2 regions of the Erythrobacter sp. S249 genome follow, and region 1 is predicted to be linked to the other one. Evidence: predicted binding sites of a transcription regulator. Region 1 holds the regulator's gene; the other holds the start of a gene.
The links. The regulator LexA, encoded in region 1, represses DNA repair genes until DNA is damaged. The targets are predictions, from matches to a motif close to GTTCCNCNCTTGTTCT.
Positions count from the first base shown of each region.

Region 2: a site for LexA is predicted at 4,012-4,027, ahead of AC0V6V_RS03615 (S24 family peptidase). Genes of this name have one in related genera too.

Region 1 is NZ_CP200287.1:424,673-431,961, reverse strand. Features, by position in the region: gene trpD (anthranilate phosphoribosyltransferase) at 1-214, shown strand, start outside; gene trpC (indole-3-glycerol phosphate synthase TrpC) at 224-1,009, shown strand; gene moaC (cyclic pyranopterin monophosphate synthase MoaC) at 1,208-1,681, shown strand; gene AC0V6V_RS02050 (molybdopterin molybdotransferase MoeA) at 1,678-2,880, shown strand; gene lexA (transcriptional repressor LexA) at 3,013-3,714, shown strand; gene AC0V6V_RS02040 (ComEC/Rec2 family competence protein) at 3,749-5,953, opposite strand; gene gltX (glutamate--tRNA ligase) at 5,982-7,289, shown strand, end outside.
Region 2 is NZ_CP200287.1:737,437-744,725, reverse strand. Features, by position in the region: gene AC0V6V_RS03635 (acetolactate synthase large subunit) at 75-1,730, shown strand; gene AC0V6V_RS03630 (aldehyde dehydrogenase family protein) at 1,758-3,197, shown strand; gene AC0V6V_RS03625 (hypothetical protein) at 3,194-3,628, opposite strand; gene AC0V6V_RS03620 (hypothetical protein) at 3,618-3,899, opposite strand; gene AC0V6V_RS03615 (S24 family peptidase) at 4,066-4,764, shown strand; gene AC0V6V_RS03610 (HAD-IA family hydrolase) at 4,796-5,233, opposite strand; gene AC0V6V_RS03605 (HAD hydrolase-like protein) at 5,223-5,423, opposite strand; gene AC0V6V_RS03600 (MBL fold metallo-hydrolase) at 5,572-6,213, shown strand; gene AC0V6V_RS03595 (MAPEG family protein) at 6,226-6,621, opposite strand; gene rpmF (50S ribosomal protein L32) at 6,842-7,018, shown strand; gene plsX (phosphate acyltransferase PlsX) at 7,048-7,289, shown strand, end outside.

The sequences.
Region 1 (7,289 bases):
CGGCGACCCGCAGCACAATGCGAAGGCGCTTGCCGCTCTGCTCGACGGAGAGAAAAGTGCCTATCGCGATACGGTGATGTTCAATACGGCGGCGGCTCTGATCGTCGCGGGCAAGACCGACGATTGGGGCATTGGTGCTGAAATGGCGGCGGAAGCGCTGGACAGCGGCAAGGCGAAACAATTGCTTGCCCGCTGGATCGAATTGGCGAAATAGGCCAGCATCATGAACAAGCTTGAAGAAATCTGCGCCACCAAGCGCCGCGAGGTTGATGCACGCAAGGCCTCTATCTCATTCGCTGATCTGGAGAGCCGGGCCAGCGAACAAAGCCCGGTGCGCGGGTTTAAATCGGCATTGCGTCAGGCGAGCCAAAACGGTTTTGGCCTGATCGCCGAGGTTAAAAAGGCCTCGCCCTCCAAGGGGATTATCCGAGAGGATTTCCGCCCGGCGGACCATGCGCGCGATTATGAGGCTGGCGGGGCGACTTGCCTGTCTGTGCTCACGGATATGCCCTATTTTCAAGGGCATGAAGATTTTCTGGTTGAGGCGCGCGCTGCCTGCAACCTGCCGGTTCTGCGCAAGGATTTCATGGTCGATCCTTGGCAATGCGCCGAGGCTCGTTCGATTGGCGCCGATGCGATCCTGATCATTGTTGCTGCGCTTGAAGATGTGCAGATGCAGGAAATCGAGGCGGCCGCGCGCGAGCATGACATGGATGTGCTGGTCGAAGTGCACGATGAGGCAGAGATGGAGCGCGCGCATTTGCTGAAGTCGCTGTTGGTCGGGGTGAATAATCGTGACCTCAAAACCTTCACCACTGATCTTGCTTCGACCGAGCGGCTCGCTCCACTCGCTACTGCAGGCGCGTTGATCGTCGGCGAAAGCGGTATCAACAGCCATGATGATTGCACCCGGCTTGCGCGGGCAGGCGTGCGTACTTTCCTGGTCGGGGAAAGCCTGATGCGCGCGGATGATGTGGCGGCGGCGACGCGGACATTGCTGAACGGCTAGGCGGCCATTTGTGCAGGGTCTGTCCTACATTTCGCAAAGCTGGCAGAAGACGGATATGAGTTTACCAGCACCCCCTCCCTCACCATCGATAAATCCGATCAATAGCCGCGCCTGTGATCGATTGGTTTTAAGCCCCTGTACTGTGTTCCAGGTGTTCCAAGCGTGCTCTACGCACGATGAAGCGAAGGGAGCGAAGCGATGAGCAAACTTACCCATCTCGGCGAAGACGGCGCGGCCCGCATGGTCGACATCGGCGGCAAGGCCGCGAGCGAACGCGTCGCCATCGCCTCTGGCCGGATTGCGATGACCGCAGAGACGCTGGCGGCCGTGCGCGATGGCAATGCGCCCAAGGGTGATGTGCTGGGCACCGCGCGGATTGCCGGGATCATGGCGGCCAAGCGCACAGGCGAGCTGATCCCGCTGTGCCATCCGCTCGCGCTGGACGCGGTGGAGATCGACTTCACCTTCGAAGAGGACGCGATCCGGGCAACCGCCCGCGCTTCGCTGACCGGCAAGACTGGTGTTGAGATGGAGGCGATGGTCGCTGTCTCGACCGCGCTGCTGACGATCTACGACATGGCCAAAGCGGTCGATAAGGGCATGGTGATCGGCGAGGTGCGCCTGATCGAGAAGCGCGGGGGCAAGAGCGGGCATTGGAAGGCCGACCTTTGAGCGCGCTGCTGACCTTGGAAGACGCGCAGGCGCGGCTGCTGGAGCTCGCGCCGGAGATGGCGACGTGTGAGCTGCCTGCTGAGGACGCGCTGGGGCGCTACCTAGCGCAGGACCTCACCGCACGGCGCACGCAGCCACCTGCGGATCTGTCGGCGATGGATGGCTATGCGATTGCTGGTAATGGCCCATGGGAGCGGGTCGGAGAAAGCCGCGCAGGCACGCCGTTTGCAGGTGCTTTGTCGGATGGCGAATGCGTGCGGATATCGACCGGAGCGCATATGCCAGAGGGCGCGGACCGCGTGCTGATCCAGGAGAACGCCCATGTGGACGGCGCTCTGGTGACCGCCAGCGATACGCCGCCGGCGGGAAAGCACGTGCGGATGCGCGGCTTCGACTTCGCACAAGGCGACACAGTCCTCAACGCTGGCACCCGCATCGGGCCAGGGCAACTCGCGCTCGCGCTATCGGCGGGCCACGGTCGGCTCAGCGTGCGTGCGGCTCCGCGCGTGGCGGTGCTCGATAGCGGGGACGAACTGGCCGCCGACCCAGAGCAATGCGGCGCTGACCAGATCCCGGCAAGCAATGGCGCGATGATCGCCAGCATGCTGCGCCCGCTGGGGTGCGATGTCGCGCGCATCGGCCCTGTACCAGACGATCACAGCGCTTTGGCGAGCGCGCTGGCGAAGGCTGAGGATGCCGACATTCTCATCACATCCGGCGGCGCATCGGTGGGCGACCATGACCTGATCCAGCCCGCACTGGAGGCATGGGGCGTGAAAATCGCGTTCTGGAAAGTCGCGATCAAACCCGGCAAGCCGCTGATGGTGGCGACGCGGGAGCGCGCGGGTGGCACGCGGCAGGTGATCCTAGGCTTGCCGGGCAATCCAGTGTCCAGCTTCGTGACATGCTTCCTGTTTGCACTGCCGCTGGTGCGCGCGATCATCGGCGCGGGCTCTCCCCTACCCTCCGCATTGACCCTACCTCTGGCGGAGGACCTGCCAGCGATTGGCAAGCGGCGCGAGTTCCTGCGCGCTGTTCATGACGGCCGCACGGTGCGCCGCGTTGGCTCTCAGGACTCAAGCGCGCTCGCGGCGTTGGCGGGTGCGAACTGTCTGATCCTTCGGCGCGAAGGCGCGGATGCGGCGAACGCGGGAGAGCTCGTAACGGCATTAACCCTCGAAAATGGCGGTATTGCGTGAGTTGCCGACTTGACTCGGTGAATGAAGTTTCCTAATTGTTCCGTATTCGTTCACGTTATTGGTGCGCGAAATGGTCCCTCGCCACCCTAACCGGCGCTGGGGCGATCGACCTGTTTTAGGGAGACTATCGTAATGCTGACGGCAAAGCAGCACGAATTGATCCGCTTTATCCAAGAGCGGCTTGAAGAGACGGGGATTTCACCCTCTTTTGAAGAAATGAAGGAAGCGCTCGATCTTAAGAGCAAGTCGGGTGTGCACCGACTGATTTCGGCTTTGGAGGAACGCGGCTTCATCCGGCGCCTGCCCAATCGGGCCCGCGCGCTGGAGGTGATCAAGCAGCCCGAGGATGCAACGCCTGCTCCGCGCGCTGCGGCGGCAGTGGCGAACGATGTGGTCTCTCGGGCGACGTCAATGCCCAGCGCGAATGACACCAGCCCAGAGCCCGCAAATGACGTGATCGAGGTGCCATTGCATGGCCGGATCGCAGCGGGTGCTCCGATTGAGGCGTTGGAGGGGCAAAGCAGCCTTCCCGTGCCAGCGGCATTGCTGGGACCGGGCGAGCATTATGCGCTTGAGGTGTCTGGCGATTCGATGATTGAGGCTGGCATCTTCGACGGTGACTTTGCGCTGGTTAAGCGCACGGATGCCGCGCGAGATGGCGAAATCGTTGTGGCCTTGGTGCGCGGCGAGGAAGCGACGCTCAAATACCTCCATCGCGACCGCGGAACTGTGCGGCTTGATCCGGCCAATGCGTCCTATGATGCGCAGGTCTATCACCCGGGCGAAGTACAAGTTCAGGGCAAGCTCGCAGGCCTTCTGCGGCGCTACCACTGATTGTGATGTGAATAGGTCGCGCGGGGTGGCTGGCTTAATCGTCGGCTTTCCCGCGCCACCATCCATGCTGGCCCTGAGTGCTGGCAACACTGGTGATCCGCTCCGATGACAGATCAAGCGCCAGCCCGCCATGCTCTTGCAGGAACCCGCGATCAGCTTTGAGCCATTTGGGTTTGCAAGACCACGGCAGATAACGGTCGGCCACGACGATATCGGCTCTCGCGCAAGCGGCGGCGAGCGCGCGCTCCTCGATCAGCTCTCGGTTTCGCGCCATCAGTATGGTCCAGTCGCGGCCTCCGCGCTCAATCTGGAGCAGGCAGAACTCGGTAGAACACCGCGCTCCGGGCCATTCCGCCATCGGAATGGGATCAGCAGAAACGCTCGCGAGTTCGAGCAGATTGTCACGCGCATAGGAAGAACGCGAATTGCGCAGCGACAACAGCGTGCCCTCCATTGTCACGCCAACATGACGGCCATCGCGCCCGATCAGTACATCAGGAATGGGTGTCACCATGAGCATGATCGAAGCCGCTGCAACAGGCACAAACCCCAGCAATCGCGTGCGGCCGTTCCAAAGCGCAAGCCACAGCGCGCCAATAACGAACAGCGCGATGGTGAGCCTGCCCATCTGCGGCATCAGCTTGACCGAACCGGGCTGGCTCGATGTCCAATGTGCAATCGCAAGCAATAGCTCAAGCGAGCGTTCCACTAGCCACCAGGCAGGCGCACCAAGGCCGATCAGATCGAGGAAAAGCGCAAAGGCGATGAGCGGCATTGAGATGAATGTGACGAGCGGGATGGCGATGACATTGGCGAATGCACCGTAGACCCCTGCCCTGTGGAAATGGAACAGGACAATGGGCATCAGCGCGATCTCGATCACCAGACTGGTGATGAACAGCATAATCACTCGCCTGCCGACATGCCGCAGCCATGTCTCCTCCCGCGCGGCGAGGAACGCGCGTACCGGCCCAGAGCTCGACAGCGCCACAATCGCAATCACGGCAGAAAAGCTCATCTGAAAGCTCGGCCCAACCACCGATTCCGGCCACAGCAACATCACGAATATCGCCGCCATTGCCACCATTCTGAGCGACAATGCATCGCGCCCCATTGCGAGCGCAATCAGGACCAGCATCGCCGCGACACAGCTGCGCACGGTGGGAACCTCCGCCCCCGTCAGTAGCGTGTAGCCAACGCCGGCCAGCGCCCCTGCCCCTGCGGCCAATATCGGCAAACGCACACGCAAGGCGACAGCGGGAAAGAGCGCCAGCAACTTCAAGGTCACCAGATACGCCGCGGCGATCACTGCGCTCACATGAAGCCCGCTGATAGAGAGCAAGTGGGTTAGGCCCGCATCGCGCATCGCGACTTCGTCCGCCTCTGCAATCCCGCCACGGTCTCCGCTTGCAAATGCCGCCGCAATCGTTCCTGCTGAGCCATCAACTCGCTGGCGCACATGGGCTGAGAGCACCCGTTGAACCTTCGGGATGGCCCCCGCATCTCCCCCGCCCTCCATAACTTCGATCTCGCCAACCAGGCTTCCAGAGGCGGCTAAGCCCTGAAACCACGCCGCGCGGGCGAAATCGTACGAGCCCGGCAACATCGGCGAGGCCGGCGGCATCAGGCGCGCGCGCAGGCGCACCACCGATCCCTCGCTCAAACCGTCCACGACCTTATCCTGCGGCACATTCACACGGATCTTGCGGCTTTCACCATTCTCCGCGTCCCGCATGGCCAGAACCAATCGGATCCGCTCGCGTGAGGGTTGGTCTTCGCGTTCGAGAACAAAGCCTTGCACACGCTCAACAATCGGGCGCTCAATGGGCTCTGCGCCGACCAGTTCTGAGCGCATCCAGATGGTGGCAATCCCGGCGGCAAACACCAGCCCGACGGTGATCATTGTCTGTCTCAACAATACGCGGTCCTCGACCCCGCGCCAAATTGCCGCGCCCGTGATGGCTAGCAGTAATCCTACCCCAATCCCCGCCGCCCATTGCAGCGGGGAGCTAAGCGCGAACCATGATAAAATGCCGCCCGCAAACAGCACAGCGATCCACGGCGCGCGGTCGAAACCGGACTGAGCCAAAAATCCTTCAATTTTGGAGGCTAGGCTCGGGCCAATACTGGACAAAGCCGGGGCCTTGCGCCAATGGCGCTGCACTGCAACATCACTGGCATTGGGGCTTTCACCAGCCCCGCCGCCAATCGGCACATTTGGCGCCCCCTCTTGGCCCATGTCCAACTTGAAAAGGAATTCACAGGCTATGGCAAGCGAAAGCGCAAAAGCGATTGTCACCCGCTTTGCCCCCTCGCCCACAGGCTTTTTGCATATTGGCGGCGCGCGCACAGCCTTGTTTAACTGGCTTTATGCCCGTCATCACGGCGGCAAGGCTCTGCTGCGCATTGAGGATACCGACCGTAAGCGCTCCACTCAGGAGGCGATTGATGCGATCATCGACGGGCTTGATTGGCTCGGGCTCGATTATGACGAGGCGCCGGTATTCCAATCTAAGCGAGCGGATCGCCATGCAGAGGTGGCGCATAAGCTGCTGGATGCGGGGCACGCCTATAAGTGTTTTGCCACGCCGGAAGAGCTTGAGGCCATGCGCGCGGAGCAACGCGAGAAAAAGCTGCCCATGCGCTATGACGGGCGCTGGCGCGACCGCGATCCATCCGAAGCGCCAGAGGGCGCGCCTTATGTCGTTCGGCTCAAAACCCCGCAATCGGGCGAGGCGACCATCGCCGACGAAGTGCAAGGCTGTGTATCGGTCAAGAACGAAGAGCTCGATGATTACATCATTCTGCGCGCTGATGGCACGCCGACCTATATGCTCGCCGTTGTCGTGGACGATCACGACATGGGCGTGACCCATGTGATCCGCGGTGATGACCACCTCAACAACGCCTTTCGCCAGCTGCCGATCTATCATGCGATGGACAAAGTCGAAGGCGATTGGCCAGAGCCGACATATGCCCACATTCCCCTGATCCATGGGGCGGACGGGGCGAAGCTGTCCAAACGCCATGGGGCGCTTGGCGTAGAGGCCTACCGCGATGAGATGGGCATATTGTCCGACGCCTTGTTCAATTATCTGCTCCGGCTTGGCTGGGCGCATGGTGACCGTGAAGAGATTACCCGGGCAGAAGCGATTGAGCTGTTTGACCTAAACGGTGTCGGCAAAGGCCCGTCCCGTTTTGATCTGAAGAAGCTGGAAAGCCTCAACGGACACTACATCCGCGAGGCCGATGACGCGATGCTGGCAAAATTGGCGATGGGCCGGATCGAAAGCGGCGCGAATCTAGAGCTTTTGACCAAAGCCATGCCAGTGCTGAAAGTGCGCGCGAAAAACATTGAGGAACTGGCTGAAGGAGCTGACTTTTTGTTTGCGCAGCGCCCGCTGGAAATGACGGAAAAGGCGGCAAAATCGCTCGACGAGGATGGCCGATCGCGGCTTTCGCTCGTTGTGCAAGCATTATCGCAGGAAAATCACTGGACAAGTGAGGCCCTCGAAGCCACTACGAAGGCACTCGCTGAAGCCCACGAGCTGGGCTTTGGCAAGCTCGCGCAGCCT
Region 2 (7,289 bases), 310 kb from region 1:
GCACCGCCAAAAATGGCTGAAACAATAGGCAATCTCAGCCATTGTGTTTTTGAAGCTCCTAGGAGAACGCAGCGATGACCAACACTAAGAAAGCCTCCGACCTTTTTATCGAATGTCTAGAGGCGGAGGGTGTTGAATATATCTTTGGCGTGCCGGGCGAGGAAAATCTCGATTTTCTAGAGAGTTTGTCCAACTCCGATCAGATTAAACTGGTGCTGACCCGGCACGAGCAAGGCGCCGGCTTTATGGCCGCGACTTATGGACGGCACACAGGTAAGACCGGCGTGTTTCTGGCAACACTAGGGCCAGGTGCGACCAATATGGTCACTGCGATCGCCTATTCGCAGCTCGGCGGAATGCCAACGCTGGCGATCACTGGGCAAAAGCCGATCAAGAAATCCAAGCAGGGCCGGTTCCAGATCCTCGACGTGGTCGATATGATGGGGCCGATCACGAAATACGCTTATCAGCTGCACGCAGGCGACAATATTCCCAGCCGCGTGCGCGAGGCGTTTCGTCTGGCTGAAGAGGAAAAGCCCGGCGCGACGCATCTCGAATTGCCTGAGGACATCGCCGAGGAGCCAACCGATTCAGTGCCCATCGCCCGCTCGGTCGCGCGCAGGCCATCGGCCGAGGTCAAAGCCGTGCGCATGGCGGTGGAGGCATTGGAAGCCGCGCAGCGCCCAGTGCTGGTGATCGGTGCCGGTGCCAATCGCAAGATGACCAGCAATATGCTGGGTGAGTTTATCGAGAAGGTGCAGATCCCCTTTGTCACCACGCAAATGGGCAAGGGCGTGATTGATGAGCGGCATCCGCTGTTCCTCGGCTGCGCTGCCTTGTCTGCCGGTGATTTCTGCCACCGCGCGATTGAGGATGCGGATCTCATCATCAATGTCGGCCATGATGTGATCGAGAAACCGCCGTTCTTCATGAACGACAGCAGCGCGACCGTGATCCATGTCTCGACCAAGACCGCAGAGGTCGACCCGGTCTATTTCCCTCAGATCGAGGTGATCGGCGATATTGCCAATGCGATCTGGCAAATCAAAGAGGGCGCGACCAAACGCGATGGTTGTTTGTGCGAACGAATGCTGGAGTATCGCGCGGCAGAGGTCGACCATTCCAAGCCGCTGGAGGCGGACAACCGCTTCCCCATCTTCCCGCCGCATCTGGTGCGCCAAGTGCGCGAGAGCATGCCCAATGATGGCATCATTTGCCTCGATAATGGGGTCTATAAACTGTGGTTTGCACGCAATTATACCGCGTATCTGCCGAACACGGTCCTGCTCGACAATGCGCTGGCGACCATGGGGGCTGGCCTGCCGTCAGCGATGATGAGTGCGATGCTATATCCGGATCGCAAAGTCATGGCGATCTGCGGCGATGGCGGCTTTATGATGAACAGTCAGGAGATGGAAACCGCGGTACGTTTGGGCCTCAATATGACTGTGCTGATCCTGCGCGATGATGCCTACGGCATGATCCGTTGGAAACAGGCGAATATGGGTTTTAAGGATTATGGCCTGACCTATGGCAATCCCGACTTTGTAAAATATGCCGAGAGTTACGGCGCGCATGGTCACCGCGTGACCAGCAGCGAGCATTTGACTGACCTGCTTGCCCACACGCGCGACGCGCCGGGCGTCCATCTGATCGATTGTCCGGTCGACTACAGCGAAAACGATCACATTTTGAACCATGAGATCAAGGAATTGAGCGCGAAGCTCTGAGCCGAAGCCCCCAATCAGGATATCCCCATGCCTCAACTCAAAGACACCTATCCGCTCTATCTCAACAACAAGGCTGCGCAGCCCAATACCGATTTGGCGGTGACCGACAAATACACAGGCGAGGTCGCCTTCCGCACCGCGCTCGCCACGCCTGAGGTGATTGATGAGGCGATTGCGGGCACCGTGCGCGCAGCCGCGCCAATGGCGAAGCTCGCCAGCTATGAGAAGCAGGACGTGCTGATGCACTGCGTTGCGCGGTTCAAAGAGCGGTTCGACGAGCTTGCCTATTCGCTGTGCGTCGAGGCGGGAAAGCCGATCAACGATGCCGAAGGTGAGGTCACCCGCCTGATCGATACCTTTCGCATCGCAGGCGAGGAGGCCGTGCGCAATTACGGCGAGGTTATGCCGCTCGATATTTCGGCGCGAGCCAAAGGCTATCAAGCGATGTGGAAACGCGTTCCTATTGGGCCTTGCAGCTTTATCTCGCCGTTCAACTTTCCGCTCAATCTCGCCGCGCACAAGATTGCGCCCGCCATTGCAATGGGCTGTCCATTTGTGATGAAGCCCGCGAGTAAAACGCCGCTTGGCGCAATCATCATGGGCGAGGTTTTGGCCGAATGCGATGTGCTGCCCGAAGGGGCGTTTTCGATCCTGCCAGCCAGCCGCGATGGCGCGGATCTATTCACCACCGATGAGCGGTTGAAACTCCTCAGCTTTACCGGCTCTCCGGGCGTTGGCTGGGACCTTAAGGCCAAGGCTGGCAAGAAGCCGGTTATCCTGGAGCTCGGCGGGAATGCCGCTGTCATTGTCGATCACGATGCCGATCTGGATGATGCGCTGGAGCGGATTATTTTCGGCGCGTTCTATCAGTCCGGGCAAAGCTGCATTGGCGTGCAGCGGATCATCATCCACGCCGATATCTATGACCGCTTCAAAGACATGCTGGTTGCGAAAACCAAGACGCTGATCGCGGGCGACCCGAAAGACCGTGACACGTTTATCGGCCCCATGATCTCAGAGAGTGAGGCGACGCGCCTTAAGGGCTGGATCGACGATGCGGTCGAGGGCGGGGCGGATTTGCTGACCGGCGGCGGATTGTCGAACGGCAATATGCTGGAGGCGACGCTGCTCGAAAATGTCCATCCCGATGCGGCGGCCATCAATGAAGAGGCTTTCGGCCCGCTTGCGATCCTGCAGAAATTCACCGACTTTGATGCTGCACTGGACGAAGTGAATCGCTCCAAATTTGGCCTGCAAGCGGGCATCTTCACCCGCGACCTGTTCAAAATGTACGACGCCTGGGACGAGCTTGATGTTGGCGGTATCGTCGTCAACGATGTGCCGAGTTACCGCGTTGACAACATGCCCTATGGCGGGGTGAAAGATTCAGGCCTTGGCCGCGAAGGTATCCGGTTCGCCATGGAAGATATGAGCGAAATCCGGAACCTCGTGGTGAGGCGGAATTAGCTCTCCTCGAGCAGCAACAGCACCGCCGTCACCTGCATTTGCGGCTCCGGTGTGTAATTGCTCTCAACGCTCGATATCGTTGCATCGGCGACAAGCTGGCTGGGTATGTGAAATTCGTGCTCGGGCAGGGCGGCGATAAATTCCTCCCCGACCTTGCAGGCAGTGATCCCGTCAAATTCCAGCACCAATTCGTGACGCGACCCGGAAAAGGTGATCGATGCCCAGGGCTTTTCTTCGTGAGTGAGCAGATTGCCGTGCCCACCTGCGAGCTTGAGCAATGCCTCGCGCACCCGGTCGCTGGTCGTGCGCCGGGGGCGATAACGCCGCGCTCGCCGTACGGCCTGCGCACTCTGCGTGGCTGGCGGCGTGTCGATCATGTCTGCTGGAACATCGATCTGGCCGCTGTCGGCGGATTTGGTTTCAATAAGCATGGGCGATATCCTGACCAAGGTTTTGAGCGAGTTTCATGCCGAAGGTTCCGGCGCTATAGCTTGGGGCTTGGCCGTTGCGGGGCCGGAAGCTGCCGGGTGTTGCCTTGAATTCCGCCGGAGCGTTTGCGCACTCGGTGGCTGCGCCGATATAGTCCGACATCCATTGGCGTGTGCGCGCTTCGGTGGCGGCGCGCGGCGTGCGGCCCATCCGCAAATCCAGCACAAAGCGCGGGTCATGCGCAGCCAACCGTCCGAATTTTGTGGCTGGCATATCGTGGTCCCTCAGGAACTTTTCAATCACTCTGATCAGCATGTGATTTCCCCTTCATCTGACACCAAAAGAGCGAATCATCCTGCTTCGAATCGCTCAATGTTCATTAAATGTTCCATTCAATTTCCTACTTGTCTAGGAAAAATCTTGCGTGTAGGAAGGAAAAATGAGGAACTCAGAGAAAAACAATCCATCCGACCCGCGTCAGCGCCTGCAGGACTTGTCAAAGGAGCGGGGCACGAGCCTTGCGAATCTGTCGAAAATGCTGGGGCGCAACGCGAGTTATCTGCAACAATTCATCACGAAAGGCTCTCCTAAGAAGCTTGAAGAAAATGACCGCCGCGTCCTTGCGCAGTTCTTTGGCATTGCTGAGGCGGAACTGGGCGCTCTGCCTGGTGGTTCGAAGGAAAATTCCTACACTTCGTCTGCGGCGGCACAACTGGGCCGGGGCATGAGCGCGAAAGTGTGGGTCGATGTGCCGCGGCTTGATATTGGGGCCTCGGCCGGACCGGGTACTTTGCCCGATTCAGAAGAGCCCTATGATGCGTTCCAATTCTCACGCCGCTGGCTGACCGAGCAAGGGCTTGAGGGGGCCAAGCTATCCGCGATTACGGTGACGGGCGATTCGATGGAGCCGCTGCTGCATGATGGTGACGAAATCCTGGTCGACCGCGCCGAGCGTCCTTTCAGAGACGGTGTGCATGTCGTGCGGCTGGGCGATAATCTGATGGTGAAGCGCGTCGCTAGCGCTGGGCCGGGCCGGCTGGCGTTGATCTCGCAGAATCTCGCCTACCCGCCGATTGATGTGGCGGCGGAGGAATGTGAGATTATCGGCCGCGTGGTTTGGAAAGGCGGACGGATTTGAGGGTCGATCCTTCGGAGCGCTAGCTGTTCATTCATAGCAATCCGACAATTTCGTGATGGCTAGATACAACTAGCGACGCCCCATTCGCGAGCAGTCGATCCCCGAGACCCTGATCTGCGTGGCCACCTCCAACAAAGCCAATGGGCAACATGCCTGCCGCGCGCGCTGCTCGAATGCCGTTGATGCTGTCTTCGATCACAGCGCATCGCGCTGGCGGGACTTCAATCTGCTTAGCGGCATGAAGGAACAGGTCTGGTGCGGGTTTCCCGGCGCTTACGGCATCAACCGAATAGATGTGGGGCGCGAAAAGCTTAGTGAGGTTCGTGATCTCCAGCTTCTTGACTAACTTATCCGTTGGAGCAGAGGATCCGACTGCAACTTTACCTGAGAATGCCTCGATTAGCTGCGGCACGCCGTCAAGCGGCTGAAGCTCAGTCTCAATTCGAGGCTCTGTGCGTTCATGCAACATAATCCGACGCCAACCGCGCGTAGAAATCGGGATAAGACAGCCCGACAAAGCGCGAAAGGTATGCCTCGCGATCGTAAGACAACCCAAGCTCAGTGAGCATTTCTCGCTCGACCTCAATGTGGATGACTTCAGAATTGACGAGCACACCGTCATTGTCGAAAATTATGGCTTTGCAAGTTGATAGGTCCATAGCTCGGCAACATCTCCCACAAGTATTGTAGCAATACACGATTAGGGTTCCCAGATCAGGTCGCAAGCTCATATGTGGCACTAGCTTGCAATCCTTAGCGCACGCCGCCACATCTCGGTCTATGACTGAACAACCCAAAACACCGCCGATGAAAGCCGCGATTATTCCGGTGACGCCGCTGCAGCAGAACTGCTCGCTAATCTGGTGCACGAAGACGATGCGCGCGGCGTTGATTGATCCTGGCGGTGATCTGCACAAGCTGAAAGATGGCGTGGCGAAGGCCGGTGTGACTCTGGAGAAGATCCTGATCACTCACGGCCATCTCGATCATTGCGGTCAGGCTGGCATGCTGGCTGAGGAGCTGGGCCTCCCAATCGAAGGGCCGCATAAGGATGATCTGTTTTGGATCGAGCAGCTCGACAATGACGGCGCGCGCTATGGCATGGAGGCCAAGAGCTTTGAGCCGGATCGCTGGCTGGAGCATGGCGACACCGTCACCGTGGGCGAGTTGACATTGGATGTGATCCATTGCCCCGGCCACACACCTGGCCATGTGGTGTTTTTCCATGAACGAAGCCGGTTTGCAGTGGTCGGAGATGTGCTGTTCCAGGGTTCAATCGGGCGAACTGATTTCCCGCGCGGCAATCATCAGGACCTGATCAATGCGATCACACAGCGCCTTTGGCCATTGGGCGAGGATGTAATGTTCATTCCCGGGCACGGCCCGACCAGCACCTTTGGTCAGGAACGCAAAACGAACCAGTTTGTGAGCGATTACGTTCTGTCTTAATGCAGGCGGGCTCTAAATCACCCGAAGCACAACAAGCGTCGCGGCGACTGCCAACCCGAGCTGTGTAAGCAGCGTGATGATCGTACCGATAAACCGGCCTTTGCTCAGGCTACCACCGTCCATGCCAAACCCGTGCGCCACGCGGCCAAGCATATAGATGCCAGCGACATAGGCGAGCCATGTTCCGCCTCTGCCTGAAAGCTCAATCGCGGCGATCAGGATCAGCACGAAGGCCGTGTTCTCAACAAAGTTCAATTGTGCCCGCATCCGACGCTGGACTTGTTCATTTCCGCCATCGCCGACAAAGACCTGCGTTGCGTTTCGAACTTGCCCAATCCGGATTGATAGCCAAATGTTCAAGATCGCAGCCGCAGCCGCGGCGGCCAAAGTCACCGGAAGCGTAATCATAAATAGTTCCCTCAAAACGTGATATTCGGGTGCTAGGCGGGTCAAGAGCGGCTTGCAACGTGCGATTTTTGCGCTATAGCGCGCGGCTTGCCCGGCGGTATTGGCTTGGATTTTCGTACGAGGGAAAACTTGTGCGGCACGATAGCTTACCCTAAGGGATCATCATATTGATGCGTAACACTGCGCAAAGACACAGTTTATTTGAGAAACAGGTGCCGGAATGGCTGTCCCTAAGAGAAAAGTATCCCCACATCGCCGCGGCAATCGCCGCGCACACAATTCGCTGAAAGTAGAAGCGTTTCACGAATGCAACAATTGTGGCGAGCTGAAACGCCCTCACAATCTGTGCCCGCACTGCGGGTTCTACAACGGGCGTGAGGTTGTCGCAGTCGTTTAGGCGGCAGTGACTTTGACGGAGAACCAGCCATGAGCCTGCCGCGTATCGCTATTGATGCGATGGGCGGTGATGAAGGCGTGCGCGTAATGGTTGAAGGCGCTGCGCTGGCGCGCCGCCGTCATGAAGATTTCCAATTTCTGTTGGTAGGCGATGAGGCGCGGATCGAAGCCGCGCTCGAGGCGCATCCTGCCCTACGCAGTGCTTCTGAGATCCTCCATTGCGATGATGTCATCGGTGGCGATGAATTGCCGAGCCGGGCCATCCGCCGCGC